One region of the Variovorax sp. RTB1 genome, then DNA from elsewhere that is predicted to be linked to it. Evidence: riboswitches for the same ligand, from Rfam matches in the RefSeq annotation. Region 1 holds a riboswitch; the other holds the start of a gene.

Region 1 (15,837 bases):
GTGCGCACATCGCGCCCCGCGGCTTCGTCGAGCAGTTTTTCCGCCTCGATGTAGGGCAGCAAATGCGCCACGGCCGACTTCATCACGCGTGCCGATTTGACCACCTGCGGCAAGAACATCTTGCCCTGGCCGAACAGATCGCCCACGACGTTCATGCCGGCCATGAGCGGCCCTTCGATCACATGCAGCGGCCGGCCGCCTTTCGCCAAAATGATCTGGTAGGCCTCCTCGGTGTCGTCGACGATGAAGTCGGTGATGCCGTGCACCATCGCATGCGACAGGCGCTGGTCGACCGCCACCGGGTGCTCCGGCGTGCCGCGCCATTCGAGCTTCTTGCTCTCGTCCTTGGCGCCGCTCTTGGCCGTCTCGGCCACTTCGACGAGGCGCTCGCCAGCGTCTTCGCGGCGGTTGAGCACCACGTCTTCCACCCGCTCGCGCAGCACCGGCTCGAGGTCGTCGTACACGCCGACCATGCCGGCATTCACGATGCCCATGTCCATGCCCGCCTTGATGGCGTGGTACAGGAACACGGTGTGGATGGCTTCGCGCACCGGGTCATTGCCGCGAAAGCTGAAGCTCACGTTCGACACGCCACCCGACACGCGGGCGCCCGGCAGGTTTTGCTTGATCCAGCGCGTCGCGTTGATGAAGTCGACCGCGTAGTTGTTGTGCTCTTCGATGCCGGTCGCGATGGCGAAGATGTTCGGGTCGAAGATGATGTCTTCCGGCGGAAAGCCGACCTCGTCGACCAGGATGCGATAGGCCCGTTCGCAGATTTCGATCTTGCGCTGGTAGGTGTCGGCCTGGCCCTTTTCGTCGAACGCCATGACCACCGCTGCAGCGCCGTAACGCCGCACCAGCTTGGCCTGCCGCTTGAAGCCGTCGACGCCTTCTTTCATCGAAATCGAGTTGACGATGCCCTTGCCCTGGATGCAGCGCAGACCGGCTTCGATGACGTCCCACTTGGAGCTGTCGACCATGATCGGCATGCGCGCGATGTCGGGCTCGCTGGCGATCAGGTTGAGAAACCGGACCATGGCAGCCTTGCTGTCGAGCATGGCCTCGTCCATGTTGATGTCGATTACCTGCGCGCCGTTCTCGACTTGCTGGCGTGCTACCGCGAGCGCCTCCTCGAACTGATCATTCAGGATCATCCGGGCAAATGCTTTCGAACCTGTGACGTTGGTGCGCTCGCCGATGTTGACGAACAAGGCGCCCTCGCCGATCGTGACCGGTTCGAGGCCCGAGAGCATCAGCGGCGGAAGAATCGGAGTACCTGAGGTCTCTGGGGACTCGGAGTTCGGGGACATCTGGGACACGGGCTCACCTGTAGATTTTTGAAATCAGGTGAGCGTCGTTGCGATCCCGAGCCTGACGTGACCGGGTCTTGAGAAAGACCGGTCAACGCTGCAACGCTCCTCGAGAGGCTTAATTTTAGGCGGCTTTCGGATCGTCGATGCCGCGTGAGGGTTTGGTCAAACGACCACCGCCACCTCCGACGCACGCACAGTCGTCAGCGCAAACGCCGGCAAGCCCTGCAGCAACCGTTGCCCATAAGACGTACGAACCAGCCGCCGGTCATAGCAATACACGCTCGCCCGATCGTCCTCGCTGCGGATCGCGCGACCGACCCACTGCGCCAAACGAATCGCCGTCGCCGGCACCACCAACTCGGTGAAAGGATCGCGGCCGACGGTACGCAGCCACTCGGCGCGGGCTTCGCTCACCGGATCGTCGGGTGATGCGAACGGCAGCTTGGCGATGAAGACCGATTCGCACAGCTTGCCCGGCAGGTCCAGCCCTTCGCCAAACGACTGCATGCCGAAGATGATCGACGGTAGGCCTTCGGCGACGCGGTGGCGGTGCGTGGCCATCAACTGCTGGCGCGGCATCGCCGTCTGCAGCAGCACGATGGGCTTCAGGCGGGACGTCAGCGCCTCGACGGCCATGCGCAATTGCTCCCGCGAGGTGAACAGCACGAGCGCACCGTGCCGCACATCGGCCAGATCGCGCATCAATGCTTTCACCATCTCGGCGACATAGGCGGCAGCTTCGCGAGGATCGGCTCGGGTCTCGACCGCGATGAGCTTGCCTTGCTTGGCGTAGTCGAACGGGCTGGGCACTTCGAGCGTGGTCGCGACGCCTTCCTCGTGCAAACCGTGCAGGCCCGACTCGCGCAAGAAAAAATCAAAGCGTCCGCAGCTGGTCAACGTGGCCGATGTGAGCACTGCGCCGCGCACCTTGTTCCACAGGTTGTTGCGCAGCGTCGCTCCAGGCAGCAACGGACTCGCGTGGGCTTGCAGCGTGGCCAGGTCGCCATCGACTTCCAGCGTGAACCATTTGGCGGCCGGCGCTGCACCGGGCGTTGCGTCGCGCAACAGCAATTGAGCGGTGTCGAGTGTCTGTTCGAGCCGTGGCGCCAGCGCGCCGAGTTGGGCATACATGGCGGACAGCCGGCGGGCGAGTGCTGGCTGGTCGCGCATTTCGGCTCGCAACGCGCTCGCGATGACACGCAACGCGTCCAGAAATCCGGAAGCATGGTGCGCCACCCGACCGAGTGGTCCCTGCAGCGATTCCGGCAGTTCACCGAGCGGCAAACGTGCCCGGGATGTGTTGCGACCCGTTGCGTTGAAGGCGTTCGCGAGGCCGGTCTGGAGAGCTTCTCCGTACAGTTCCATCACCAGCCGCTCGACCTGTTGTAGCGCCTGTCGCATCTGCGAGGCATGCATCGGAATGTCGGCCACCTCGGTCACCTCCAGCCGCACGCCAACGCGCACCGCACGCTGGGCCAGCCGCTCGGCCCACACGTGGCGGCCCAGGTCCATGCGGCAGGCAAATTGCGAGAGCGCGGTGGCCGGCAAATGGTGCGCCTCGTCGAGGATCAGCAGGCAGTTGTCGAGCTCGGGCAGCAAGCGGTTGTTGAGCGACGACAGCAGCAGGTCGTGGTTGACCACGATCACCTGCGCGCCGACCAGCGTCTTGCGGCGCTCGTAGTAGACGCAGCCGTTGAACGATGGGCAATGCTTGCCGGTGCACGACGCAGCGTCGGCCGCCATCGGTGCCCAGAGGTCGGCGGCGGGCTGGGCGTCGAGCGAATCACGGTCGCCGTCCCATGCCCCGCGGTTAAGCGCTTGCGCGATACCGGTATGGAACTGGAGGCGCGCGGCGACCTCATGCGGTGGCCGCACGGCGCGCGACGCGCCCTCGCCGGCCTCTTCGTCGGCGAACAGGTCGTCTTCGAAGTTGTCGCCCTCTTCGCCGTGGCTTCCGTGCTCTGCGTCGGCGCCATCCGCCGCCATGCCGGTCAGGCGTTCGAGCTTCAGCTTGCACACGTAGCGACCGCGGCCCTTGGCGAGCGCGAAGCGAAACGGCTCGGGCAGCAGCGCGGCGAGCGCCGGCAAGTCCTTGTTCACCAACTGCTCTTGCAGCGCGACCGTAGCGGTGGAAATCACCACGCGCGTGTTGCGCGCCAGGGCCAGCGCGATGGCAGGTGCGCAATAGGCGAGCGACTTGCCGACGCCAGTCCCTGCCTGGATCACGGCAATCGCGCGGACCGGCTCATCGGCGCCGCTGACGGCGCCGATTTGCGACTCTTGCGAAAGATTCGACTTTTCAGCCTTGCCGAGCGTGGCAACGCTCAGCGTGCGCGCCACGTGTTCGGCCATGCGCCGCTGCCCTTCGCGACTGCGAAATCCCTTGCTCGCGGCCACAGCCCCGTCGAACGCCTGCAAGGCCGACGCGGCCCATTCCAAAGATGACATCGAGCGAGTGTTGCATGCCGCAGTGCGGCGCTGGTTCAGGCCGGCTGAGCAGCGCTCGTGGAAGGCGTTGCAGCCGATGTGGGCAGACCGAAAACGGTGTCGAAGCCCCAATTGAAAACGAAGGTGTAGACCAGGAAGAACACGACCAGGCCGAGGTCCATCACCAGCGCCTCCAGAAGGCTCACGCCCAGCGCCCAGGCGAACACCGGCACCAGAAAGGCGATCAACCCGCCCTCGAAGCCGACTGCATGCGCGATGCGGCGCTTGACGCTGCGGCCACGCACGGCTTGCCGCGATTCCCAGCGCTCGAAGAGCGCGTTGAAGGCCAGGTTCCAGAGCACGGCGATGACCGAGGCGACCACGGCCAACGCCCCCGAATGACCGAGGCCCTGCCCCGACATCAGCGCGAGCCCGACGCTGGCGGCCACGATGGCGATGCCTTCGTAGAGGGTGATGTAGACGACGCGGCGTTTGATACCTTGCATGAGGCGACTTTATGTTTGGCGTGCTGACATATAAAGTTATCTACTTTCAATCTAACTGATAGGTAAGACGGCATGGCTTGGTCGAGCGACAGCGTCGAAGTCTTTCTCTCTGTCATCGACAAAGGCTCGTTCTCGGCCGCCGCTCGGGCGCTGGGCCGCGTGCCTTCGGCGGTCAGCATGGCAATCGCCAACCTCGAAGCGGAACTCGATTTGCCGCTGTTCGACCGCGCCGGCCGCGAGCCGCGACCCAATGCCGCCGCGCGCTCGCTGGAGCCGCAAGCGAGGTTGCTGGCAACGCAGTTGCGGCAGTTGCAGGTTCAAGCGCTTTCGCTGACACAGGGCCTGGAACATCGACTCACGCTCGCCATCGCGCCTGAGTTGCTGGCGGCACCGTGGAGCGCCGCGCTCGCCACACTGGCGCAAGAGCATCCCCTGCTCGAAGTCGAGGTGCTGGCGGCGCCGCAGGCCGATGCGCTCGACATGCTGCACACCGGTCGCGCGCAACTGGCGCTCGTGTTCGAGCGGCCAAGCCTGGACGGTCGCGAAGGCTTTCAGGAAGTGAGCAGCGAGACGATGGTCGCGGTCATCGCGCCAGCGCACCCCGTGCTCGCACAGGCCGCCGGCAAACTGCGTGAACAACACCTCATCACGACGCGGCAGATCGTCGTCGCTGGGCGTGATCTGGCGACGAGCGATCCGCGCTTCGTCTATGCGCGGGACACCTGGCGCACCGACAACGCGCTCGCAGCACTGAGCCTGATCGCGGCGGGCCTGGGTTGGGGCTGGTTGCCGCGCAACGTGGTGCTACCGCACATAGCCGCTGGCGCGCTGGTCGAAATTCCTTTTGAGAACCTCAGCAACGGACTCGACCTATGGGTCGACGTCGTGTGGTCGAAAGAGCGGCCGCTCGGGCTGGGCGCCAGCCGCTTCGTCGACCTGATGCGACGCCGCGGGTGAGCAGCGAGCGAAGTCGCTGTGGGTCAGGTCAGGGACCGTCCTTCTGGAAGCCATTGCTGCGCGGCGGTGTGTTGGAAGGCGCTGGCGGCGGCGACGGCTGGAGCCCGACGCCCGGCAGCGGACGAAAGCCGGGCTGCGGCATCGGTTGGGGACGAAACCCCTGCTGCGGCGGGTTGAAGTTCCCGCCGGGTGGTGGCCGGTAGCCGGGAGGCTGACCGCCACCGGGCCCGCCGAAATTGGGATTGCCGGGGCGACCGGGGCCATAGCCGGGGCCGTAGCCGGGACCATAGCCCGGGCCATAGCCACCTCCGCCACCGCCACCTGGAAACGGATTCGGCCGCCAGCCCGGTTCAGGCGGCCGTTCCGGTCGCCAACCCTGTACGGGCGGCGGTTGCCGATTGCCCCAGTAGCGACGGTCGCCGTACCAGGAGCGATCGCGGTAGTTATCGGCCCAGTAGTTGCCGATTGCGAAGCCGACGATCGGGATGCCGATGCTGGCGCCGTAGGTGGCCAACGGCACACGCTGGTCTTCGTAGGCGTAGTCGAGGCTTTGAGCTGCGACCCACCCACGCAGTTCGTCGGGCAACACGACGTCGCACCAGCCGTAGCCGTTGGTGCATCCGATGACGTCGAGCGGCTGGCCCGGACCGAGCCGCGCCACCGTCGGGTAGTCGCCCGAGGGACCGGCGCGCAAGTTGACGGGCCCGCGCGTGAAGGCCTGCTGTGCAGCGGCGGCGACCGGAAGAATCAGCGCGAGGGCGCCGATGCCGATCCATCGCTGAGCATTTGTCTTGTTCATGTTGAGTCCTTGTGCGAGGTCAGGGTAGGCCGCGGTCTGAAGCGTTGTCAATCGGCCTTAACCTCGTCTGTGCCGGCCTGGCCTTGTCGAACAACGCGGCATGAAGCGTCCGCGTGCACGCTCGTTGCGTTTGGAGCGCAAGCTTCATCTGCGCTTCACAAATTTGCTGAAAGTGAAGACTCGCAGAGTCGCCGATCGAACGCAGATTGCGACGCTTCCGATCAGGCGGCTTCGCGATAGAACGCATTGCGCAGCACGCGTCCGTGCAGCGGCGCCACTGCCCGCCCGATGGCGGCGATGTGGTCGGGCGTGGTGCCGCAACAACCACCAACGATGTTGACCAACCCTTCGGCGGCGAACTCGTGCAGCAGCCGCGATGTGACTTCGGGCGTCTCGTCGAAGCCGGTCTCACTCATTGGATTGGGCAGTCCGGCGTTGGGGTAGCAGCTGATGAAAGTGTCGCCCGCGACCTTGGCCAGCTCCTGGATGTACGGCCGCATCAGCGCCGCGCCGAGCGCGCAGTTGAGGCCGACGGCCAGCGGCTGTGCATGCCGGATGCTGTGCCAGAACGCGGTCACGGTCTGGCCGCTCAGGATGCGGCCCGATGCGTCGGTCACGGTGCCGCTGATGATCAGTGGCAGCCGCTCGCCGCTGTTGTCGAAATACTCCTCGACCGCGAACAGCGCGGCCTTGGCATTGAGCGTGTCGAAGATCGTCTCGACCAGGATGACGTCGGAGCCGCCTTCGACCAGTGCCTCGGTCTGCTCGTAGTAGGCCGCCCGCAGCGATTCGAAGTCGACGTTGCGCGCGCCCGGGTCGTTCACATCCGGGCTGATGCTCGCGGTCTTGGGCGTTGGGCCGAGCGCGCCGACCACAAAGCGTGGCTTGTCGGGCGTGCTGAATTTGTCGCAGGCTGCGCGAGCCAACTTGGCGGACTCGACGTTCATCTCGCGTGCCAGATGCGCCATCCTGTAGTCTTCCTGCGCGATCGTGGTGGCGCCGAAGGTATTGGTCTCGATCAGATCGGCACCGGCGGCCAGATAGCTTTCGTGGATGTCCTGAATGACATCGGGGCGGGTGAGCGAGAGCAGCTCGTTGTTGCCTTTGACGTCGCGCTCGAAGTCTTTAAAGCGATCGCCCCGGTACTGCGCTTCGTTGAGTTTGAAGCGCTGGATCATCGTGCCCATCGCGCCGTCGAGGATGGCGATGCGCTGGGCGAGGATGCCAGGCAACGCCTGGCCGCGGGTGTAGACGAGAGGCTTCATGCTTCCGATTGTAGAAACCGGGACTTCGGATGCCCGGCGAATAACCCCGAAGCGCCCGGAACTCAGACGGCCAGGAACTCCAGCAAGGCCTTGTTGAATTCGGCAGCGTGCGAGAGGTTCACCCCGTGCGGGCCACCCTTTATCAGGGTGAGGTGACTGCCTGCAATCGCCTTGTGCGTGCGCGCACCGCTCACTTCGAACGGCACGATTGCATCGGCATCGCCGTGAATGACCAACGTGGGCACCTTGATCTTTTCCAGGTCGGCCCTGAAGTCCGTGCGACCGAAGGCGGCCACGCAATCCAGCGTTCCCTTGGGTGAGGCAAAAGCCGCGATGTTGCGCGCATACACCCGCTGGCTCTCGCTGACTTGCACCTTGTCGCCGGCCTTGAAGAAGTTTTCGGTGAAGGCGTCCAGGAAGGCGAGCCGATCACTTTCGACACCGCCTTGAAATCCCGCAATCGTTGCATCGTCCAGGCCGCCTTCAGGATTGTCCGTCGACTTGTAAAGGTACGGCGTCACAGCGGAAGCAAACACTGCCTTGGCAATTCTTGCGGTGCCGAACTTCGCGATGTAACGGGCAACTTCACCGCCGCCCATTGAAAAGCCGACCAGCGTTACGCCGTGCAGCTCGAGCTGCGTCAGCAGTGCATCCAGGTCCGCGGCGAACGTGTCGTAGTCGTAGCCGGCCCACGGCTGCGAGGAGGTACCGAAGCCGCGTCGGTCGTAGGTGATGACGCGATAGCCGGCCTTGATCAGCGCAGGCACCTGCGCCTCCCAGGAACGACCGCTCAACGGCCACCCATGAATCAAGACCACAGGCTTGCCGACACCATAGTCCTCATAGTGAAGTTCGACGGGGTGATGCGCCTCGGTGGCAACCTTGATCATCGGCATACATTTCTTCCTGTGGGGTGTTTGGACAATCGGACGGTATCTCGCGCCACCTCCCTGCTTCTGCTGCCGCCTCGATGTCCCTAGCGTTTCTGGGCGAACTCCAGCGCCGCGTTGAGCATCTGCCGAACTTGAGGCAAGACGCCGGCCGCTGCTTCGGGCAAGTAGTTGAACGGCAGCGCTTCCTGCATGTAGCTGGACTGGGTCATCTCGAGTTGCACCGCGTGAACGCCCGCGGCCGCATCGCCATATTCGCGCGTGATGTAGCCGCCCTTGAAGCGGCCGTTCAACACGCCCGCGTAGGACGGCGCCGACTGCGCAATGGCCAGCAGTGTCGATGCAAGCGCTTCGCTGCAGCTCGCGCCGTTGGCGGTGCCCAGATTCAGGTCGGGCAGCTTGCCTTCGAAGAAGCGCGGCAGTCGCGAGCGGATCGAATGCGCGTCCCACAAGACGACGGTGGTGTGCGCCGCCTTCATTCGGGCGAGTTCAGCTTGCAACTGCCGGTGGTATGGATGCCAGACCGCATCGCGACGCGCGGCGATTTCGGCGGCGTCGGGCACATCACCTGCGGTGTAGATCGGCGTGTCGTCGAAGGTGTCGATCGGGCACAGGCCGGTCACGCTCTGGCCGGGATAGAGGCTGGCGCCATCCGGCGCACGATTGAGGTCGATGACGTAGCGCGAATGCGTGGCAACGAGCACCGACGCGCCAAGTTCATGGGCGAAGTCGTAGAGCCGTTCGAGGTGCCAGTCGGTATCGGGCACATGGCGCGCTTCTTCTGTCAGGCGAACTGCCAATGCCGGGGGAACGTAAGTGCCGACATGCGGCATGGAGATCAGCAACGGGCGCGTGCCCTGGCGAAAGCGGAATGGGGGTTGGTCGGTGACGAAGGTCATGTGGTCGAAAGCAGTTGCGTGCGCGCAGCGACGAAGCCTGCTGCTGCGCTGTCGTGAAGAAGGTGCCGGCCGCCACTCGCGCGCTGTTCGCCACGGACCCACACAGCGTCTATGGCGCTGGTGCGGTGGCTCGCGAATACGTGCGACGAGAGCATGTCCTCCGCATTCAATCCCGCAAGCGCTGGCTGCGCTGCATCGAGCACGACGAAGTCGGCGCGCTGACCGATCGCGAGGCCGGCGACGCATCCGGGGTCCAGGCGGCCAGCCGCCTGCGCGCCGCCCTGCACTGCGGCGAGCGTCATCGCCGTGGCGACATGCGGTTGTCCCCTGTCGGCAACGACGTTGCGCTGGCGCGTCGCGAGGCGCTGGCTGTATTCGAGCATCAGCAATTCCTCCGCGGCGTTGACGCAGATGTGGCTGTCGGAGCCGACGCCCCACACACCACCGGCTGCGCGCCACGCGGGCAGGTCGAAGATGCCGTCGCCAAGGTTGGCTTCGGTCGTCGGGCACAGCCCCGCGACGGCCCCGCTTCGGGCCGCCCGCGCGTACTCGTCGGTGTCCATGTGCGTCGCATGCACGAGGCACCAGCGCGCATTCACGTCAGCGTGATCGAGCAGCCAGGCGACTGGCCGTTGCCGGCTCCAGGCGATGCAGTCGTCGACCTCTTTGGTCTGCTCGGCGATGTGGATGTGAATGGGCGCGGTGGCATCGATCGCGTCGAGTCCGGCAAGCGCTTGGCGCAAGCCTTCGGGCGGCACGGCGCGCAGCGAATGCGGCGCGAGGCCGAGCCGTGCGCCTTGCGCATCGCACAGTGGCTTGAGGCGTTCGAGCAGTCGCAGCATCGAGTCGGTCGAGCGGATGAAGCGCCGCTGGCCGTCGCCCGGTGCGGTGCCGCCGAAGCCGCTGGTTTGGTACAGCACGGGCAGCAAAGTCAGGCCGATGCCGGCGCGGTGCGCGGCACGCATGAGGGCCAGCGCGAGCGTGGCGTCGTCGGCATACGGACGGCCATCGGCGTCGTGGTGCACATAGTGAAACTCGCAGACCGACGTGTAGCCGGCCTCGATCATTTCGACGTAGAGGCCGAGCGCGATGGCTTCCATTTGTGCCGGGTCGAGCCGCAGCGCGAAACGGTACATCAAGGTGCGCCAGCTCCAGAAGCTGTCTTGCTGTCCGTCGACGCTCCGGCCGCGGAATTCAGTAAGGCCGGCGATGGCGCGCTGAAAGGCATGCGAATGAAGGTTGACCATGCCGGGGATGAGCGGGCCGTTGGCGACCGGGTCACCCGCTACAGGCTTGGCGTCGTGCTCCACGTGCGCAATGTCACCGGCCGCATCCCATGTCAGACGGACGTTGCGTGTCCATCCTCCGGGGAGCAGGGCATCTGCGGCGAAAAGCGCATGGTTCACGTTCTGTTGCTTCCCACAGCAATCTTCCCCTGCCGCACCACAGTCCTCACCGGCCGCTGACCGAACCAATAAGCCAGCTCGGCAGCATCCTGCAAGTCCCACAAAACGAAGTTCGCCGGCCGCCCGACCGCCAACGTGCCATGCGTTTCCTGCAGTCCCAACGCACGTGCCGCATGCACCGTCACGCCATCGATCGCCTCGGGAACGGTCAGCCGAAACAAGGTGCATGCCATGTTCACCATCAGCAGCAGACTCAGCACGGGCGAGGTGCCGGGGTTGTGATCGGTCGACACCGCCATCGGCACGCCGGCCGCACGCAACGCGGCGATCGGCGGCAGTTGCGTGTCGCGCAATGTATAGAACGCGCCGGGCAACAGCACGGCGACGGTGCCGGCCTCGCGCATGGCGTCGATGCCGGCTTGCGACAGGTGCTCGATGTGGTCGCACGACAGCGCGTCGTAGCGTGCGGCGAGCGCGGCGCCACCCATGTCGGAGAGTTGTTCGGCATGCAGCTTGATCGGCAAGCCGAGCGCTCGCGCCGCCTTGAAGACCTGCTCGGTTTCAGCCAGAGAAAACGCAATGCGCTCGCAGAAAACATCGACCGCATCGACGAGTCCTTCGGCTGCCAGCGCGGGCAGCATCTCGTTGCACACGAGGTCGATGTAGTCGCGACTGCCGTGCGGTCGGCCGGCGTACTCGGGCGGCAACGCATGCGCGCCGAGGAAGGTGGTGCGTACCGTCACGCCATGTGCTCGGGCCAGTCGCCGTGCCACACGCAACTGCTTGCGCTCATGTTCCAGCGCCAGGCCGTAGCCCGACTTGATCTCGATCGCGCAGACGCCTTCGGACAACAGGCTTTGCAATCGATGCGATGCGCTCGAGAACAGTTCGTCTTCGCTAGCCGCGCGTGTGGCGCGCACGCTCGCGACGATACCGCCGCCTGCCTTCGCGACCTCTTCGTAACTCGCGCCGGCCAGCCGCATCGCGAACTCGTTGGCGCGCTGGCCACCGTAGACCAGGTGCGTGTGGCAATCGACGAGGCCGGGTGTGACGAGCGCATCTCCGCCCTCATGCGTCGGCAACCCCAAGAAGTCTTTCGGCACCGAATCAGGCGACCCAATCCAGCGAACGATGCCATGCTCGACGACGATCGCTACGTTGGTTCCAGGCTGGAATGGCAACCGAAGATCGATCCAGAGGCCGTCTGCGGAAGGATACGAGTCAAACGAAATCGTCATGGGTCACCGAAGACTTGCCGGCATGTTTTGCCGGCGAAGAGCCAGTGTAAGACTTCACTTCTTGGGCTGGATGTTCCGCTTCTTGATGACATCGGCCCAGCGCGTGTTTTCAGAGGTCAGAAGACGCTGAAAGTCTGCGGGTGAGCCACCCATGGGCTCGGCGTACAGGCTGTGCAGGCGCTTGGCGACCTCCGGGTCTTTCAGCGCTTCGGTGAACGCGGCATTGATGCGCGCGACGATCGCCGTCGGCGTGCCTGCGGGTGCTACCAGTCCGTACCATGGGAGCACAACGGCGTCGGGGTAGCCTGCCTGGCCGACAGTCGGGACGTCGGGCAGCGACTCGAGCCGCTTGTCGGCACTGACAGCAAGCGCCTTCAGCTTGCCGGACTTGAGAAAAGGCGCAGCCTGCGCCGAGGCCAAGAACATGAAATCGATCTGCCCGCTAAGCAGGTCAGGCACCGACTGGACCTGCCCTTTGTAGCCAATCATGACCATATCGAGATCCGCAACCGACATGAACACTTCGGTGCCCATGTGATTGGACGTTCCGGTTCCGTGGTTGGCGGTATTGAGCTTTCCCGGACGAGACTTGGCGTAGGCAACGAACTCCTTCAGCGTGTTGACGGGAAGCGTTGCCGGCACCACGAGAAGGTTCGGTGAATTGGCCAGCAGGACAGCAGGCACGAAGTCCTTGGCCGCAAACTTGGTGTTGGTGTCGAGCAGCGGATTGATCGTCAGAAAAGGGGCTGCAACCATCAACGTATATCCATCGGGCGGGGCGCCTTTTACCGCCAGTGCCGCAATGTTGCCGCTGGCGCCCGGCTTGGCCTCGATCACGAATGGCTGACCCCAGGACGCCGCCACTTTCTCTGCCACGACTCTGGTGAGAACGTCCGGCACACCTCCGGCTGGGTAGGGAACAACGATGCGGATGGGCTTGGCGGGATACGCCTCTTGCGCAATGGACCCGAACGGAAGCACCGTGAAGCTCGCGATGACGAGCAGGTGCAGCAAGTTGGATTTCATGTTTCTTTCGCTTTCCATTGATAGACAAATCGATTCAGCGCTGCGGCATGTCTTTGGCCGAATAACCGGGCAACACGCTGGCATCGGCAGGGATCTCGGGCATGGTCACGTTCCAAGCTTCCCAGTCCGCGCGCATCGCGTCGAGCAACAGCGGTTGATGGGTCGCGCGATTGGCGCGCTCGCGTTCGTCCTCGGCCAGATTGAAGAGATAGTCATGCCCGTCGACACGCAAGTATTTCCAATCCCCGTCGCGCAGTGCCCTTTGCCCGCGATGATTCATGCGCCAATGCATCCGCCTGCGAAACGGCGGCTCCGTGCCACGCAGCACCGCCAGCAGCGATACGCCGTCCAACGGGAAGTCTGGATCGATCGGGGTCTCTGACTCGTCGATTGCACTACTCGCACCATTCGCGCCACCGGGCAAGATGCCAGCCGCGTCCAGCATCGTGGCGGACCAGTCCATCGTCAGGCATTGCTGGGCGCTTTGTCGGCCAGCTGCGATGACGGCTGGCCAATGCGCGATCCATGGCACGCGGATGCCACCTTCCGTCAGGTCAAGCTTGCCGCCAACAAGAGGCCAATTGTCTGAAAATCTCTCGCCCCCGTTGTCGCTCGTGAAGACGATCAGCGTGTTGTCCAGCAGCCCCTTCTTTTTCAAAGCATCGACGATCCAGCCGATGCCCTCGTCCATGTGATGAATCATCTTGCGATACGCATGGATGTTGCCGCCGCCGTGATGAAAGAGGTTGGCGCGCAGCTCCTGGCTCATTGCCATGTCTTGGTCGTCTCGCGTCTCCCAAGGCCAGTGTGGCGCCGTGTAGTGGAGACTGAGGAAGAAGGGCGTCGCATCGGCCGCAGGCGCAGCACGCTCGATAAAGTCCACGGCCTTCCTGGAGAAAAGGTCGGTGAGGTAGCCGTCTTCTGTAACTGGTTCGCTGCTCTGCCAAAGGTCGTGGGTGCCGCCGGTGTCGCAATGGGTGAAGTAATCGACACCACCGGACATCGGCCCGAAGAACTCGTCGTACCCGGACTTGAGAGGGCCGAAGGTTGGCGGATAGCCCAGGTGCCACTTGCCTACCAATGCAGTTCGATAGCCGGCAGCCCGCAATCGTGACGGGAGCGTCGGGCAGTCGGCTGGCAAGCCGAGCTCCGCGCTGCCGCGGCTCTTGCTGTTGATGGGCTCCTCTGCAGCGCCCCGGAGGTGGTACTGATACCGGACTGTCATCAACGCGAAGCGCGTCGGCGAGCACACGGGTGAGTTGGCGTATCCCTGGTCGAAGCGAATGCCCCGCTCGGCAAGAGCGTCGAGCACCGGCGAGACCGGCGCCCGGCCGCCGTAGCAACCCAGGTCGGCATATCCGAGGTCATCGGCGACAATGAAAATGATGTTCGGGCGGTCGGCTGGCGCAGTCTTCATCGTCGGGCATTCTTTTTTTGCGCGACATTCGATGAAGGCTCCAGCGGGTCGATCGCCCGATCCATTCTGTAGGGCGGTGCTGAACAGCGTAAGGTCGCAATACAGCATCAAGATCACCTTCAGCGATCACGCCATGACACTTCAACAACTGCGAGATTTTGTAGCCGTGGTCCAGCAGGGAAGCGTTCGCGCCGCGGCGCGCTCACTGCAGACTTCCCAGTCAGGCCTCACCAAGAGCCTGCAAAACCTCGAAAGTTCGTTGCAGGTCAGCCTGTTGCATCGCACCACGCGTGGCATCACGCTGACCCGCTACGCCGACGCGCTGTTCGTGCGCGCGCAAGCGATCTTGCGTGAATGCGATCAGGCGGAGACGGCGATCCAACAATTGCGCGGCCTTGGTATGGGAAGCGTTGCATTCGGCGTTTCGACGGCGCCATCACTGCTGCTCGCACCGACGGTGCTCGCCGACTTTCGCAAACGCAATCCGGATGTGATGGTCCAACTGACCAGCGGCCTGTCGCACTCGCTTCTTCCGGCTGTGCGTGAAGGTCGCCTCGACTTTGCGATCGTGCCCTTGCCCGCAGACATCGAAACCGAAGATCTGGTGGTTACCAAGCTGTTCAAAAGCGAGCCCGTGGTAGTGGCTAGAAAAGACCATCCAATGGCACGGGCCAGGTCCATCCGCGAACTCGCCGAAAGCGAATGGCTCGTCCTCGGTTCGCCCGAATCCTTTGGCGCTCCAAAAGGCAGTGTCGTCGACTTGTTTGCCGCGTGCGGCTTGGGCAGTCCGAGGATCGCTGTCACGAGCAATTCGATGTTCGACAGTTTGACGATTCTTTCGGAGACCGACCTCCTCGCGCCGCTGCCTCGCATGATCTTGACCGCCGGCATCATGGACGGCAAGTTGGTCGCCATTCCTCTCGCGGAGCAACTTCCCAGGTATGAAATCTGCCTGGTGCATAGACACAGCGTTCCGCTCACGCCGCTTGCCAGCACGTTGACCAGCATGTTCGTTTCATACGCGCGGCTGGTTGGCCCGGCGGGCTGACGCTTTTTCGAATTCCCTGAGCGACACGATCGCCAACGGTGATCGTGATGACGCCTTTCGGCATTCCGGCGTCGCCCCCAAATCCACAGAATCAATCGTCGCTACGCCGAGGAATCTCCTCTCGTGCAACGCCAGCCATTCAGTGGAAAATTTTCGACGCGTCATGACAGATTGCAATTTGAGTCAGCAAACGATCCGGCAGCGCCAAAGAATGCAGCGTCGCGAGGACCGCGACGTACTCCGGCACGCGCTCAACCCGGTGCCGTTGTCATGGCGCGACCATATGCAATACTTTCTTCGCCGAGCCGCATGGATCAGCGCCACATTGCTGGTGGGATGGCTGTGCCTTCGCGGATAGGCATTGCAGCAATGAAGACCGCGGTACGAGCGAACGGGCGCTAAGACGGCGTCATAGCGCGCTCGGCTTCCATCGCACAGCCACCAGCTTCGCGCTGCGGCTCAACGGCGCCAGCCGCCACTCGGTCCGGAGATCGGCCCACCAGATGCCTTCGCCCTGATTCAACTTCTGCTCGCCGACCTGCCAGTGGCCGTCGAGGCTCATCAGCACGCCGTGCTCGGCAGCGCCGAGAGTCAGGCCTTCTTCGAATACCCGCACATCGACGACCCATGCAGACCGCCGCGTCAT
Region 2 (15,837 bases), on a different contig from region 1:
ATTTCTCGGCCGGCGGCATTACGGTCAAGGCGCACGCCACGGCGCCTTTCTCGGTCGGACTGCGCACCGAATTGCTGGCGCTGAACACACCCGATGGCGTCAACGAGCTGCATCGTGCGGCGCTCGCGGGCAACGCGCTGGCGCGGGTGTACGCAGCGGTCACGCAGGATTTGCTCGACCAGGCCAACGTAGGTGCCGAAGCCATCGCCGCCATCGGGGCCCATGGCCAGACGGTGCGCCATCGGCCAGGCGAATTCGACGATATTGGCTACACGCTTCAGCTCAACAACCCCGCGCTGCTCGCCGAACTGACCGGCATCGACGTCGTTGCTGAATTCAGGACCCGCGATGTCGCAGCCGGCGGTCAGGGCGCACCGCTGGTGCCAGCGTTCCATCGCGCGCTGTTCGCGCTAGAAAACGACGCCGTTGCTGTTCTGAATCTCGGTGGTATTTCCAACCTCAGTTTGCTGCCTGCCACATCGGGCGAAGCGATCACCGTGCTCGGCTTCGATTGCGGCCCCGGCAATGCGCTGCTGGACCACTGGTGTCAAACCCACCTGGGCCAGCCATATGACGCTGGCGGCGCTTGGGCTGCCAGCGGGCGAGTGCTACCCGACTTGCTCGAGCGGCTGCTGCGCGATGCTTACTTTGCCAAGGCGCCTCCGAAAAGCACCGGGCGCGACCGATTCAATCCCACCTGGCTCGCCGCGCAGTTGCAGCACGCCAGCAGCGCTGATGCCGCGGATGTGCAGGCAACGCTTGCCGAGCTGACTGCCAGTTGCTGTGCCGCGGGCGTAATCCGCTACGGCACCGACAGCAAGACCTTGATCGTGTGCGGCGGCGGAGCGCTGAACGACCACCTGCTCGCCCGGTTGCGCGCACTGCTCCCCGGTGTCGAGCTGAAGTCGTCGGCTGAACGGGGACTGCCACCACAACAGGTCGAAGCGGCAGCATTTGCGTGGCTGGCCCGTTGTACGGTGCGCCGAGAGACGGGCAACCTTGCCAGCGTGACCGGCGCCAAGGGCGCGCGGGTGCTGGGCGCCATCTACCCTGCTTGACTGGAGGCCTGCCTGGCCTGGACTTGCTGGTGGACCCAAGGGGCGGCGTGGCGGGTAGCTTGTGCTGGTTGCTGGTTGCTGGTTGCTGGTTGCTGGTTGCTGGTCGCTGGTCGCTGGCCGCTGGCCGCTGGTCGCAGCAGTCGGCGCTTCAGCCTTGGCCGGACACCTCGGGCTGTGCCGGTCGAATGGCCCTGGCTTCCGCGGGCAGATGCCAAAAGATCAGCGTCGATGCCAGCGTGATCAATCCCATGCTAGCGAACGTCGCCTGAAAAGCATGCAGCGTTTCGATCGACGTGATCGGCGCAGTGCCACCGAAGATGCCGGTGTAGCCCGCCAGCACCGCGCTTGCAGCGGCCACGCCGAGGCTCATGGCCAGCATCTGCACCATCGACAGCAGGCTGTTACCGGTGCTCGCCATGCTACCGTCGAGATCTTTCAAGGTGATCGTGTTCATGGCGGTGAACTGCAATGAATTGACCGCACCAAAAGCCAAGAGCTGCAAGATGTTCAGCACGATCGGCTGGCCCGGCGCGGCAAGCCCGAAGGACGCCATCGTCACGCCGACCAGCGCCGTGTTGACGACCAGCACCTTTCGGTAGCCATAGCGCGTGATGAGCAGCGTGGTGAAGCGCTTCATCGCCATGCCTGCCAGCGCGATCGGCAACATCATCAACCCCGCCTGCAGTGGCGAATAGCCCATCGACACCTGCAGCAGCAACGGCACCAGAAAGGGCATGCAGCCGCTGCCTAGGCGCGAAAACAGATTGCCGATCAAGCCAATGCTAAGTGTCTGGACCTTGAATAGCGACGGCGCAAAGAGCGGATCGGCGCGCCGGCTAGCGTGCAGCCAGTAAGCGACGATGCTGGCGAAACCGAAGATCAACAACATCAGCACGCCGACTTGCCGCATGCCGGCACCCGAGACGCCGTCGAGCGCCAGCGAAATCGCGACCATGCCAAAGGCGAGCATCGCGTAGCCTGCCCCGTCGAAGCGATGCCGTACGGCGCCGCGCAGATCGGGCATGAGCCTGAGCGTTGCAATGCAGCCGACCAGACCCACGGGTACGTTGATCAAGAAGATCCAGTGCCACGACGCGTACTGCACCAGCCAGCCGCCCAGCGTTGGGCCGAGCAACGGTCCGATGAGCCCCGGAATCGCGACGAAGCTCATCGCCTGCAAAAACTCGGCGCGCGGCACCGTACGCAGCAGCGACAACCGTCCTACCGGCAGCAGCAAGGCGCCTCCGAGCCCCTGCAGCACCCGTGACGCGACGAGTTGACCGATGCCATGCGATGCGGCGCAAAGCACCGACCCGAGCACGAACAACAAGATGGCGGAGAAGAAGACGCGGCGCGTACCAAAACGGTCGGCGATCCAGCCCGAGGCTGGGATCAGCATCGCCATCGTGAGCGCATAGGCCACCACGACCGACTGCATCCGCAACGGGCTTTCGCCCAGGCTCGCCGCCATGGCGGGCAATGCGGTGTTGATGATGGTCGCGTCAAGCGTCTGCATGAAAAAGCCGATGGCGACGAGCCAGAGCAGACTTTTGCGATAGCCCGGTGCTGGCGCCGAAGGGGGCACCGGAGAAATGGGCGTTGAATTAGATCCGACAGGAAGCGTCATCGCAAAAACTCAGGCAACAAAAAGCCGCCCTTAGGCGGCTGTTCAAACAAACGCGAAGAACTTCTGCAAATCTCAGGCTGAGAAGCTGGAGCCGCAGCCGCAAGTGCTGGTCGCGTTCGGGTTCTTGATGACGAACTGGGCGCCCTGCAAATCTTCCTTGTAGTCGATCTCAGCGCCCACCAGATACTGGTAGCTCATGGCGTCGATTAGCAGCGAGACGCCGTTCTTGGTCATCGTGGTGTCGTCCTCGTTGGTGATCTCGTCGAACGTAAAACCATACGAGAAACCAGAACATCCGCCACCCTGCACGAAGACACGCAGCTTGAGTTCAGGGTTGCCTTCTTCGGCGATCAAGTCAGCCACCTTCGCGGCGGCGCTGTCAGTAAACAAAATCGGTTCCGGCATATTCGGAACAGGCATTTCAGAAACGATATTTTCGGCAACGGCGCTCATGTGAGTACTCCTGTAAGTGCGGCCAAACGTGCGAGCACGTGCAGCCAATGAAGGCAATGCTACTGCAACAAACAAAAAACCGCCCGAAGGCGGCGTTTTGACTGCGAGGGCAGTAAGCCCAAACAGCAGCTCCAAAAGCGAATTAACGCTTCGAGAATTGCTTCCGGCGGCGAGCAGAGTGCAAGCCGACCTTCTTCCGCTCGACTTCGCGCGCATCGCGCGTCACGAAGCCAGCCTGGCTCAACACCGGCTTGAGCGTCGCGTCGTAGTCGATCAACGCACGGGTGATGCCGTGGCGCGCCGCGCCGGCCTGGCCCGATTCGCCGCCGCCATTCACGTTGATCATGATGTCGAAAGCTTCGACGTTGTTCGTCAGGAACAGCGGCTGCTTCGCGATCATGATGGATGTTTCGCGACCAAAGTAGGCCTGAATGTCCTTGCCATTGATCGTGATCTTGCCGGTACCCTTTTTCATGAACACACGGGCGACGCTCGATTTGCGACGGCCGGTGCCATTGTTCCATTCACCGATCATTTGGCGGCCTCACGTTGGGCGTTGGTGGACAAGCCTGCAATTTCCAGCACTTTGGGCTGTTGCGCGGTATGCGGGTGCTCTGCGCCACCGTAGACCTTGAGCTTCTTGATCATGGCGTAGCCGAGGGGCCCCTTGGGCAGCATGCCCTTGACGGCCTTTTCCAGCGCGCGGCCGGGATGCTTGGCTTGCATGTCGCGGAAGTTGGTAGCCGAAATACCGCCCGGGTAGCCCGAGTGACGGTAGTAGATCTTGTCGATCGGCTTGGCACCGGTGACACGAAGCTGGGCTGCGTTGATGATGACGATGAAGTCACCGGTATCGACGTGAGGCGTGTAAATGGCCTTGTGTTTGCCGCGCAAACGGAGAGCAACTTCGCTGGCTACTCGTCCGAGGACCTTGTCGGTCGCGTCAACCACAAACCACTCGTGCACCACGTCAGCGGGTTTGGCGCTGAAAGTTTTGGTCATGAGATTCTCTTTAAAAGAGGGTTTGGCGGGCCCTTTTCCACGGTCGGCGTTCCTCTGACGGGAATCTCTTAGGTGGGGTTCACGCTTCGCCGCGGGGCCACAAAAGCGCTGCGAAGCCTTCTATTATATAAAGATTCGGCGCTGGCGGGTACCATCGACCCATGTTCAGTTACCGCCACGCCTTCCACGCCGGCAACCACGCCGACGTGCTCAAGCACACGGTGTTGATCGCCACGCTCACTCATTTGCTCGAAAAAGACGCGGCGCTGACCGTGGTGGACACGCATGCCGGCGCCGGCTTGTACCGTCTGGATGGCGACTACGCCGACACCAGCGGGGAGGCGGCGGAAGGTCTGTTGCGACTGATGGCAGCCAAGCCGAAAGACGGCGCGCCCCTCGCGGACGCCATCGCCCGCTACCTCGGCGTCATCGCCGACTTCAACCCGAAAGGCGGCGCCAAGATCTATCCTGGCTCGCCTTTCATCATCCAGCATCTGTTGCGGGACCATGACCGGTTGAAACTATACGAGTTGCATCCCACCGATGCCAAAACCCTCGACGCCAACATCGCGCAACTCGACGCAGGTCGGCAGATTGCCGTCCTGCGCGAAGACGGTTTCTTGAGCGCCAGCAAATTCTTGCCCCCACCATCGCGTCGCGCATTGGTGCTGATGGACCCAAGCTACGAGATCAAAAGCGACTACGGCCGCGTGCTCGAGTTCGCGGCCGAAGCGCTCAAGCGATTCGCCACCGGCACCTACGCCGTCTGGTATCCGATCATTCCGAGGCCTGAAGCGCACGATTTGCCGCGCCGCCTCAAGACGATGGCGACCAAGGCCGGTAAGTCGTGGTTGCACGCGACGCTCACCGTAAAGTCCAGCAAGCTGACATCTACGCCCACTGGCGAGACTAAGCGACCCGGCCTGCCAGCCAGCGGCATGTTTTTGATCAATCCGCCGTTTACCTTGAAACCGCAATTGGCCGCGGCGTTGCCTCAGTTGGTAGAGCTTCTGGCGCAAGACCGCCATGCGGCGTTTTCGCTCGACAGCGGCGGCTGAGTTTCGGCGCCTCTGCGACCGTTCATTCAACGCCGATATCTAGCGGCGTTTGCGATTCGATGGCTTGACCGGTACCTTCCGCGTGCTCGAAGGCGACGCCGCAGAATCACCCGCCATCGGCGCATCGGCGAAGTCGACGGCCGCGCCGCTGCAACGCATGTCTTTCTTATCGATCACCGACAACGCAACCTGCTTGATCCCCATTGACGTCAGCCCGATCTGATCTGCCGCAGCGCGGCTCAGATCGATGATGCGACCCAGCGCATAGGGCCCCCGATCGTTGATCCGCACCAACACCTCCTTGCCATTCACCAGGCTTCGCACGCAGACACGCGTGTTGAATGGCAGTGTCTTGTGAGCGGCCGTGAATGCGGTCATGTCGAAGCGCTCTCCGTTGGCAGTCTTGCGCTGGTGAAACTGGATGCCGTACCAGGAAGCGCCACCGCGCTCGAAGATTTCGCGAGGGCTTCCGTCACCGGGGACGCCATCGTCCGGCGAGAGTTCGCCAGTTCCTGAGATGGAGAGCTCGTAGCGCACCGATGGCACTTGCGAACGTGGAGCGGCACCGGCCGGCACCGCAAGCTCGCGTGGCAACGGCCGTAACCGAAAGCGCCCCGATGAATCCGCTGACGCGTCAGGTTTGGGCGCATTGGCATCGGGCGGCGGTGTGCCGCAGGCCGCAAGCAGACACAGCAAACCGGCCAGCGCGCCTCGCAGCGCGCGACGCGATCCGGTCCACCCCGCATGGCGGGCGGCCGGGCACGCGACATTCACTCGATGCGCTCCAGAACTCCCAAGGTCGCAGCAGCCTGATTCATCGTGTAGAAATGAAGGGCAGGTGCGCCGCCGTCTCGCAGTCGCACGCACAGGTCGGTGACGACATCGAGTCCGAACGCCTTGATCGACGCCGTATCGTCGCCAAAACCCTGCAGCCGAAGACGAATCCAGCGAGGAATCTCAGCGCCACAGGCGTCCGAGAAACGCATGAGTTGGGTCGAGTTAGTGATCGGCATGACGCCCGGCACGACAGGCACGTCGAGCTTCAACTTGCGGGCTTCATCCACGAAGCGGAAGTAGGCCTCGGCACTGAAAAAATACTGCGTGATGGCCGAATCGGCGCCCGCTTCGACCTTGGCCGCATAAGCCCGCAAGTCGGCCTCGGGCGAGCGCGATTGCGGGTGCACTTCAGGGTAGCAAGCGACCTCGATATGAAAGTCGCGACCTGTCTCTTCGCGAATGAACGAGACCAGATCGCTTGCGTACAAAAACTCGCCGCCAACGCCGTAGCCGCTGGGCAAATCGCCGCGCAATGCGACCAGCCGCTTGACGCCCATCGCCTTGAGTTCGGCCAACTGCATGCGCACGGTTGCCTTGGTCGAACCGATGCACGAAAAGTGGCTCGCCGCATCCACGCCCTCGCCCAGAATTTCACGCACCGTGTTGAAGGTGCCGTCGTGCGTCGAGCCTCCGGCGCCATACGTCACCGAGCAGAATTCGGGCTTTCGCGTGTAGAGCTGCTGCCGGACTGCACGCAGCTTGGTCGCGCCCTCGACCGTCTTCGGCGGAAAAAATTCAAAGCTGAGCGGAAGGCGCATCGCCGGCTCCTGGAGCGCCGTCCGCGCGAACGGCGTGAATGAAAAACTCATGGTTGCCATCGCCGCCGACGATCGGACTGTCGAACCACTGCACAACACGCAGTCCCAGCGCAGCGCAGGCTTCGCGCAAGCGTGCCTCCACGATCGGGTACATCGCCGCATCGCGCACGATGCCGCCCTTGCCGACCTGGCCCGGCTGCAGTTCGAACTGCGGCTTGACCAGCATCAGCATGCGGCCATCGGCTGCTAGAAAAGGCACCACCGCCGGCAACACCAGCGTCAGCGAAATGAACGAGAGGTCACCCACGATCAGGTCGAAGCGCGGCTCGAATTCGATTTCCATCGTCTCGGGGTCGTCCTCGGCGTCGACACTCGAAGCGATCAGGTCGACCGCGGTCAGCGCTCGCGCATTGACCTTTTCGACCGCGATCACACGCTCGTCTTCGCGCAGCTTCGCGTGCAACTGGCCGTGACCGACGTCGACGCCGACCACCTTCGCCGCACCGTGCTGCAGCAGGCAATCGGTGAAGCCTCCGGTCGACTGGCCGATGTCGAGGCACTGCAGCCCCGTCGCATCGATGCCTGCGGTCTTCAAAGCCCCTTCGAGCTTGAGTCCTCCGCGCGAAACGTAGCGCGCTTCGGCGCCGTCGACCAGGTCGAGCTCGGCCGATTCAGGCAGGTCGTCGCGGTTCTTGGCCACGTCACGCCATGCGTCGCTGCTGCCCGCATCGCGCCAGCGCAAACCGCCCGCAATCAAGCGAACGGCCTGCGATCGAGACGCGGCCATGCCGCGCTCCACCAACAATTGATCAGCGCGCATGCGCTATCAATAGCGGTAGGTGTCAGGCTTGTAAGGGCCGTTTTTATCGACACCGATGTAGGCCGCTTGCGCTGGCGTCAGTTCGGTCAGCATGGCGCCGACCTTCTTCAGGTGCAGGCGCGCGACCTTCTCATCGAGGTGCTTGGGCAGCACGTAGACCTTGCCGGCTTCATACGCGTCGGGCTTGGTGAAAAGCTCGATCTGCGCGATGACCTGGTTGGCGAACGACGACGACATCACGAAGCTCGGGTGGCCCGTGCCGCAGCCCAGGTTCACCAGGCGACCCTTGGCCAGCAAAATGATCTTCTTGCCGTCCGGGAAGGTGATGTGGTCGACTTGCGGCTTGATCTCTTCCCACTCGTACTTCTCGATCGACACGACATCGATTTCGTTGTCGAAGTGACCGATGTTGCAAACGATGGCCTGGTCTTTCATGGCGACCATGTGGTCGTGCGTGATGACGGACAGGTTGCCGGTCGCCGACACGAAGATATCCGCCTTGTCGGCAGCGTATTCCATGGTCACAACCTTGTAGCCTTCCATTGCAGCCTGGAGCGCATTGATCGGATCGACCTCGGTGACCCATACCTGCGCCGACAGGGCGCGCAGCGCTTGTGCCGAGCCCTTGCCCACGTCGCCGTAGCCCACCACGACCGCCACCTTGCCGGCGATCATCACATCGGTCGCGCGCTTGATGGCGTCGACCAGAGATTCACGGCAGCCGTACAGGTTGTCGAACTTGCTCTTGGTGACTGAATCGTTCACGTTGATGGCGCGAAACTGCAGCGTGCCGTTCGCCGACATCTCGTTCAGGCGATGAACGCCCGTGGTCGTTTCTTCGGTCACGCCGATGATCTCGGCGGCTTTGCGGGTGTACCAGGTACTGTCGACAGCGATCTTGGCCTTGATCGCGGCGTACAGGATGCGCTCTTCTTCGCTGGTCGGGTTCGCGAGAACGCCCAGGTCTTTTTCAGCGCGCTGGCCCAGATGCATCAGCAACGTGGCGTCGCCGCCGTCGTCCAGGATCATGTTGGGGCCTTCGCCCTTAGAGCCCTTGGGTCCGAAGTCGAAGATGGCGTGGGTGTAGTCCCAGTAGTCGGTCAGCGTCTCGCCCTTGACGGCGAAAACCGGCGTGCCGGCGGCTGCGATGGCAGCGGCTGCGTGGTCTTGCGTCGAGAAGATGTTGCACGATGCCCAGCGGACGTCGGCACCGAGGGCTTGCAGCGTTTCGATCAGCACCGCGGTCTGAATCGTCATGTGGATCGAGCCGGTGATGCGCGCGCCCTTGAGCGGGTGCGACTTCGCGAACTCGGAGCGAATGGCCATCAGGCCCGGCATTTCGGTCTCCGCGATGCGGATTTCCTTGCGGCCCCAAGCGGCCAGCGTGATGTCGGCGATGGCCTGATCGGTCAATTTGAGAGGGATTGCGACGGCGGATGCGGATTCGAGAACAGCGCTCATGAGAACTCCAAAGCAAGTTTGAGAATTGCCGCCGCGCTCGGGAAGGTAGACCTGTAGATCGACTCACCGCGAGAACAGCGGTTGAGCGTGGTTGCGATGTGGTCCGAGCCTCACGCCTGATGGCGCTGCAACGCTCCTCGGAACGACGGATTTTAGCGCAGACGCCCGATTGCGTGCGTCACCGCCCGGAAGGGTCGGCGTTACCGCCGACAAGCCGAAATTCTCAGGTCGCATTAGGCTCTGGCGATGATCCAACCCCCCACCTCTTCCTTCCGCACGCTTTCACCGCTTGCCTCCCTCCTTCTGACTTCGGCGTCGTTGTTCGCTCTCGGGACGCTTCCCGTCACAGCTGCCGCTCAAAGCCCGGCGGCGGCACCTGCTGCGGCGCCGACAGTGCGCATTCGCGGCACCGTCGTCTACGCAGACCAGAAGCAGGTCATCGTCAAAGACCGTGGCGGCGAAGTCGTTTCGCTGGCACGGGTCGCCGACATGCCGATCTCCGAGGTCTACCGAATCCAGCTGAGCGACATCAAGCAAGGGAGCTTCATCGGCACGGCAGCGATGCCGCAGGCGGACGGCACGCAAAAAGCGCTCGAAGTGCTGGTGTTCCCTGAAGCAGCGCGTGGCACCGGCGAAGGCCATTTCCCATGGGACTTGCAGCCGCAGAGCACCATGACCAATGCGACGGTGGCCGACCTCGCCGCGGCGCCGAAGAACGTGCGCGGCGGCCAGCAGTTGAAGCTCAGCTACAAGGGCGGTGAAAAGACGCTCATCGTTCCGCCGAACGTGCCCGTCGTGACCTTTAAGCCCGTAACCGACGCCCTGCTGGTCCCCGGCGCGAAAGTGCTGATCAACGCGCAAGAGCGCAACGGCACCCCGACGGCACTGCGCGTGCTGGCCGGCCGCAACGGCTTCACGCCGCCGATGTAATCCAAGGGAAATCCCGGAAGTAAATTGGCGAAGAGAACCGCCGCAGCCGCGCCGCTGCGGCGTATCGTGGCAACGGATTTCCGCATCGACAGGCGCGGCGTCCGCCTTCCTCAAACCTCAGGAGACTCCCATGGCCACCGCCAAGAAAGCTGCCGCCCAGCCCACCGCTTCGCAGGGCAACACCAAAATCCCCAGCCCGGCCGACATGCTCAAGGGCATGGCCGAGCGTCTGCAGAGCGTCAACCTGACCGGCGCCGGCAGCAAGCTGCTCGACAGCGGTCGCAAGGACCTTCAGGCCGTGATGCAGGCCAACGAAAAGTCGTACAAGGGCCTGCAGACGGTGGTGCAGCGTCAGACCGAGATGATCAAGAGCGCGATTGCCGAATGGCAGTCCGCAGCCAAGGCGGCCCCAGGCAAAGACCCGAAAGAAAATCTTGCCAAGCTCGACGAACTGGGTCGCGCGTCGTTCCAGCGTGCCATCGACGACATCAAGGAGCTGGCCGACCTGGCGGCCAAGTCGCAGAAGGACGCTTTCGAAGTCGTGCGCCAGCGGGTGCAGGACAACGTCGACGAAGTGACCAAGCTGCTGCAGCGCAAGTGAGAGGGCTGCCGGCGCGCTCGACGCGACCGGCATGACTACGGCTTTGTGGCGTCGCGCTAGCCCCGTGCGGGAGAAGCCAGGAGCGCATCCGTAAAATCGGGCAATCCCCCCGCAGATTGCCCACTTTGTCTTTCGCCTCCGAAACCCGTCGCCGTCGCACTTTCGCGATCATCTCCCACCCAGACGCCGGCAAGACCACGCTCACTGAAAAGCTCTTGCTGTTCTCAGGTGCGATCCAGATTGCCGGTTCGGTCAAGGCGCGCAAGGCCACGCGGCACGCCACCTCCGACTGGATGGAGATCGAAAAGCAGCGCGGCATTTCGGTGGCCTCATCGGTCATGCAGATGCTGTACCGCGACCACGTCATCAACCTGCTCGACACGCCCGGCCACAAGGACTTTTCAGAAGACACCTACCGCGTGCTGACCGCCGTCGACTCGGCTTTGATGGTGATCGATGCGGCCAACGGCGTCGAAGCCCAGACGCGCCGCCTGATCGAAGTCTGCCGGCAGCGCGACACGCCCATCATCACGTTCGTCAACAAGATGGACCGCGAAGTGCGCGAGCCGCTTGACATCATGGACGAGATCGAACGCGAGCTCGGCATGCCCTGCGTGCCGATGACCTGGCCGGTCGGCCAGGGCAAATCCTTCGGCGGCATCATGAATCTGCGCACCCAGACCATGACGGTGTTCGACTCCGGCAAGGAGCGACTGCCGCAGGAGTTCGAAACCATTCGCCTCGACAACCGCGCCGAGCTCATCAAGCGCTTCGGCAGCGAGTTCGAATCTGCCGAGCAGAGCATGGAACTGGCAGCCGGTGCCTCGCCGACGTGGGATCGCGAAGCCTTTCTCGCGGGCAAGCAGACGCCGGTGTTCTTCGGCTCTGGCGTCAACAATTTTGGCGTGATGGAAGTGCTCGATGCGTTGGTCGATCTGGCGCCGCCGCCGCAGTCGCGCACCAGCACCACGCTGGTCAATCGCCAGCCTGTGGTGAAGGAAGTGCAGCCGGAAGACAAGGACTTCGCCGGCGTCGTGTTCAAAGTCCAGGCCAACATGGATCCATCGCACCGAGACCGCATCGCCTTCGTGCGCATGGCCTCGGGCAAGTACACGCCGGGCATGAAGCTGAAGGTGCAGCGCACGTCGAAAGAACTGCGGCCGACCAGCGTCGTCACCTTCATGAGCCAGCGCCGCGAGGCGGTCGAAGAGGCCTATGCCGGCGACATCGTTGGCTTCACCACGCATGGCGGCGTGCAGCTCGGTGACACCATCACCGATGGCGCCAACCTGATGTTCACCGGCCTGCCCTTCTTTGCGCCCGAACTCTTCATGACGGTGATCCTGAAGAACCCGCTGCGTACCAAGCAGCTTCAACAAGGCTTGGCGCAGCTCGGAGAAGAAGGTGCGATCCAGGTGTTCCGCCCCGAGATCGGCGGGCCGATGTTGCTCGGCGCTGTCGGCCAGCTGCAGTTCGAAGTGGTGCAGCACCGGCTGAAGGGCGAGTACGACGTCGACGTACGGCTCGAAGGTTGCCAGTACACCGGCGCCCGCTGGATCACTGCCGACACGCCGGCGGAACTTAAAGACTTCGTCAACGCCTACCCGGCACGCATGGCGCTCGACGCGGCCAACACGCTTGCGTACCTGTGCACGTCGCCGTACGACGTGCGGCTCGCGCAGGAACGCTTCCCCAAGGTCCACTTTCATCCGTTGCGCGAGCACGCCGGGCTGGCGCTGCAAAGCGCCGGCTGAAGCTGGCGCAGGCCGCCATGCTGCCGTTGGCGCGATGGTCGTGGAACGCCCGGCGCGGCCTGCTGGGTGTTTTGACCGACATCGACGACACGCTCACCACCGACGGCGCCATCACGCCCGACGCCTTGCAGGCGCTGCTCGACCTGAAGGCCGCCAGCCTGCAGGTCGTCGCCATCACCGGTCGCCCGGTCGGCTGGAGCGAGCCCTTCGCGGCTGCATGGCCGGTCGATGCGATCGTTGCCGAGAACGGTGCGGTGGCGCTGATTGCCGACCACGCGGGCGTGTTGAGCAAGCGCCACCAACAAGACGTCGCCACGCGCGCCGTCAACTTCACGCGCATGCAAGGCGTGCTGGCGCGCATCGAGCACGAGATCCCCGGCGCGCAGCGCGCCACCGACTCACCGGGCCGCGAGACCGACATCGCGATTGACCACAGCGAGTTCACGCGATTGAGCGAGACGCAGATCGCCGCCGTGGTCGCGCTGATGCGCAGCGAAGGCCTGCACGCGACGGTCAGCAGCATCCACATCAACGGCTGGTACGGTAACCACAACAAGCTGGTCGGCGCGCGCTGGATCGTGCGGGAGCTATGGGGCCGCGCGCTGGACCCAGAGATAAGCCGCTGGGCCTACGTCGGCGATTCGACCAACGACCAACTGATGTTTGACGCCTTTGCGAACAGCATCGGCGTGGCCAATGTGCAGCGCTTCGTGCCCAAGCTGACGCACCTGCCGCGCTACATCACGCAGGGAGAACGTGGGGCGGGGTTTGCCGAAGTCGCGCGGGCGGTGCTGGAGAGTCGGGTCGTGCGCTGAGGTTCGGACTTGGCCACGCATGGGGCCGAGTGGATCGGCCAAGCCAGGGCTTGTTGAGCGCACCCCGGCTTTGGCGTTCATGCAACGTCGCCCTGCAGGATCGCGGTGAGCGCCAGATTGACGTAGTAGTTGCTGCGACCGATCTTCTGCTTTTGCACGAACCCGCCCTCGGCCAGTGCGTCCAGGTACTTGGTCGCGGTCAGGCGTGACAGCTGCAAGTCGCGTTGGATGAAATCGATCTTGGTATACGGGTGCATGAACAGGTTGTTGATCAAATCCTGGCTGTAGAACTTGTAGCCTGCGCGGATGCGTTGCTTGTAGTCTGCCAATGCGGCCTTGATCGCGTTGATGGTCCCGATGGTCTGCGCCGCCGTCTGTTGCACCGCCTCCAGCAGGTAAAGCACCCATTCTTCCCAGCGGTTTTCGGTGCGCACTGTTTGCAACAAGCGGTAGTAGTCGGCCTTGTTGCGCATGATGTAGCTGCTCAGGTAGAGCACCGGGCTATCGAGCAGCCCCTCCTTGACCAGGTAGAGCACGTTGACGATGCGCCCGGTGCGGCCGTTGCCGTCGTAGAAGGGGTGAATGCTCTCGAACTGATGATGGATCAGCGCCATCTTGATCAGGGGATCGACAGCAAACAAGTCGGGCTCGTTGATGAAGCGCTCCAACCCACGCATCAGCGCGACGATCTCGGCCGGGTCTTGCGGCGGCGTGTAGACGGTGCGGCCGGCGCCATCTCTCAGGGCCGTGCCCGGCAGCTTGCGAAAACCGGCGTTGTTGCGCTCCAGTTCCGATTGGATCTCGACGATCTGATTGGAGGTGATCAACCCGCTGCTGCGCACCAGATCGAAGCCGATTCGTAGCGCCTGGCGATAGCGCAGCACTTCCTTGGCGGCCGGGTTGGCAAAGGCCTCGGGCAGCACATCGTCCTTGAACAGTTCATCGTGCGTCGTGATGATGTTCTCGATCTCGGAACTGGCTTTGGCTTCCTGCAGGCCCAGCGTGTTGATCAGAATATCTTGATTCGGGATCGCCGCCGCGATGCCTTTGAGTTCGGCCAGTTGCCGGCTCGCGCTGGCGAGCTTTTTCAGGATTGCCGGCGTGTCAAAACGCCCGGCATCGAGCTGCTCAAGGGGCGGGAGGCTGTGCATCAGACTGGATTAAAGTTTTCTTGCATGTTATCTCCAACATGCATAGAAAACTTGAATTTCTATACACGTTGGCGCCGACGTGTTTAAAGAACGGCTAAAGTTATGCACGTAACGCCCCCCCTACTGCCCCTTCGCCAGCCCCAGTTTCTCGATCAAGACCTTCTCCCGCGCCATCGTGTCCTGCGCAAATTGGGTGTACCGGGCCGAGGACATGAGGGAGACTCCTTGACTGGGCCCAAATTGGACCGAGCCAGCTTCCGGCCAGCAATCGGGAAGTCCCGCCCGCGACGTGCGCACCCTGATGCGCAGCGGCAGGTACGCCGCCGGCGCAAACCCCTCCAGCGCAGCGCCACCCAACGCGCCTATGCCCGCGCCAGCACAGGCGCCAGCGCCACGCCGGTGTGCGTGCCCAAACGCACCACTTCTTCCGGCGGTGCCGCCGCCACGACGCGACCACCAGCGTTACCACCTTCAGGCCCAAGGTCGATCACCCAGTCGGCCTCGGCGACGACATCCAGATCGTGCTCGATCACCACCACGCTATGCCCGCCGTTCACCAGCCGGTGCAGCACATGGATCAGCTTCTCGACATCGGCCATGTGCAGCCCGACGGTCGGCTCGTCCAGCACGTACAACGTGTGCGGCGCCTTCTGACCGCGCCGCGTGATGTCGTCGCGCACCTTGCTCAGCTCGGTCACCAGCTTGATGCGCTGCGCCTCGCCGCCGCTCAGCGTCGGAGACGGCTGGCCCAACGTCAGGTAGCCGAGCCCCACGTCTTTCAGCAACTGCATTGGATGGCTGATGTTCGGCATGGCCGCGAAGAATTCGACGGCATCGTCGACCTCCATCTGCAGCACTTCGCCGATGCTCTTGCCGCGCCAGCTCACCGCAAGCGTCTCGGGATTGAAGCGGGCGCCGTGACACACCTCGCACGGCACCTTCACGTCGGGCAAAAAGCTCATCTCGATGGTGCGCACACCAGCACCGTCGCATCCAGCGCAGCGGCCTTCGCCGGTGTTGAAGCTGAAGCGCGCCGGACCGTAGCCGCGGGCCTTGGCTTCCAGCGTGTCGGCGAACAGCTTCCGGATGGTGTCCCAGAAACCGATGTAGGTGGCAGGGCAGCTGCGCGGCGTTTTGCCGATCGGCGTCTGATCGACTTCGAGCACGCGGTCGATGGTTTCGTAGCCCTCGACCGCGCTGCAGCCGGCCCATCTGGCGCGCTTGCCTGCGGCATCGTTATCGCGGCCGGCCTTGGTCATTCGCTGCACCACGATCGCATACACGTTGGCCAGCAGCACGTCGCGCGCCAGCGTCGACTTGCCCGAGCCGCTGACGCCGGTGACCGCCACCAATCGATGCAACGGCAGCGACGCCGTCACCTCCTGCAGGTTGTGCAGATTGGCACCGCGCACCGTCAACCAGCCGGGGGCACCCACTTCGGGCGCCGGCACCGGACGGCGCTCCTGCAGCGGATGCTTGATGGCATTGCGCAGATAGCGGCCAGTCTGCGAA

The links. Region 1 has a riboswitch for S-adenosylhomocysteine ahead of metH (methionine synthase). Riboswitches for the same ligand answer to the same signal wherever they lie in the genome.
Region 2: linked by a shared signal. The riboswitch ahead of ahcY (adenosylhomocysteinase) and the one ahead of metH (methionine synthase) in region 1 are both predicted to bind S-adenosylhomocysteine.

The regions. Positions count from the first base shown of each region.
Region 1 is NZ_JASJXG010000001.1:153,942-169,778, reverse strand. Features, by position in the region: gene metH (methionine synthase) at 1-1,310, opposite strand, end outside; S-adenosyl-L-homocysteine riboswitch at 1,343-1,427, opposite strand; gene dinG (ATP-dependent DNA helicase DinG) at 1,476-3,761, opposite strand; gene QN397_RS00795 (PACE efflux transporter) at 3,797-4,246, opposite strand; gene QN397_RS00790 (LysR family transcriptional regulator) at 4,319-5,203, shown strand; gene QN397_RS00785 (SH3 domain-containing protein) at 5,232-6,002, opposite strand; gene QN397_RS00780 (homocysteine S-methyltransferase family protein) at 6,224-7,267, opposite strand; gene QN397_RS00775 (alpha/beta hydrolase) at 7,330-8,163, opposite strand; gene hutG (N-formylglutamate deformylase) at 8,244-9,056, opposite strand; gene QN397_RS00765 (formimidoylglutamate deiminase) at 9,053-10,462, opposite strand; gene hutI (imidazolonepropionase) at 10,459-11,700, opposite strand; gene QN397_RS00755 (tripartite tricarboxylate transporter substrate binding protein) at 11,755-12,726, opposite strand; gene QN397_RS00750 (sulfatase) at 12,761-14,143, opposite strand; gene QN397_RS00745 (LysR substrate-binding domain-containing protein) at 14,277-15,191, shown strand; gene QN397_RS00740 (HutD family protein) at 15,601-15,837, opposite strand, start outside.
Region 2 is NZ_JASJXG010000004.1:55,225-71,061, reverse strand. Features, by position in the region: gene QN397_RS04185 (anhydro-N-acetylmuramic acid kinase) at 1-1,058, shown strand, start outside; gene mdtD (multidrug transporter subunit MdtD) at 1,207-2,685, opposite strand; gene erpA (iron-sulfur cluster insertion protein ErpA) at 2,758-3,138, opposite strand; gene rpsI (30S ribosomal protein S9) at 3,281-3,673, opposite strand; gene rplM (50S ribosomal protein L13) at 3,670-4,140, opposite strand; gene QN397_RS04160 (23S rRNA (adenine(2030)-N(6))-methyltransferase RlmJ) at 4,302-5,198, shown strand; gene QN397_RS04155 (septal ring lytic transglycosylase RlpA family protein) at 5,238-5,972, opposite strand; gene metF (methylenetetrahydrofolate reductase [NAD(P)H]) at 5,969-6,793, opposite strand; gene QN397_RS04145 (TlyA family RNA methyltransferase) at 6,771-7,613, opposite strand; gene ahcY (adenosylhomocysteinase) at 7,620-9,074, opposite strand; S-adenosyl-L-homocysteine riboswitch at 9,151-9,219, opposite strand; gene QN397_RS04135 (hypothetical protein) at 9,321-10,004, shown strand; gene phaP (TIGR01841 family phasin) at 10,135-10,605, shown strand; gene QN397_RS04125 (peptide chain release factor 3) at 10,731-12,359, shown strand; gene QN397_RS04120 (HAD-IIB family hydrolase) at 12,377-13,174, shown strand; gene QN397_RS04115 (Fic family protein) at 13,252-14,325, opposite strand; gene uvrA (excinuclease ABC subunit UvrA) at 14,688-15,837, opposite strand, start outside.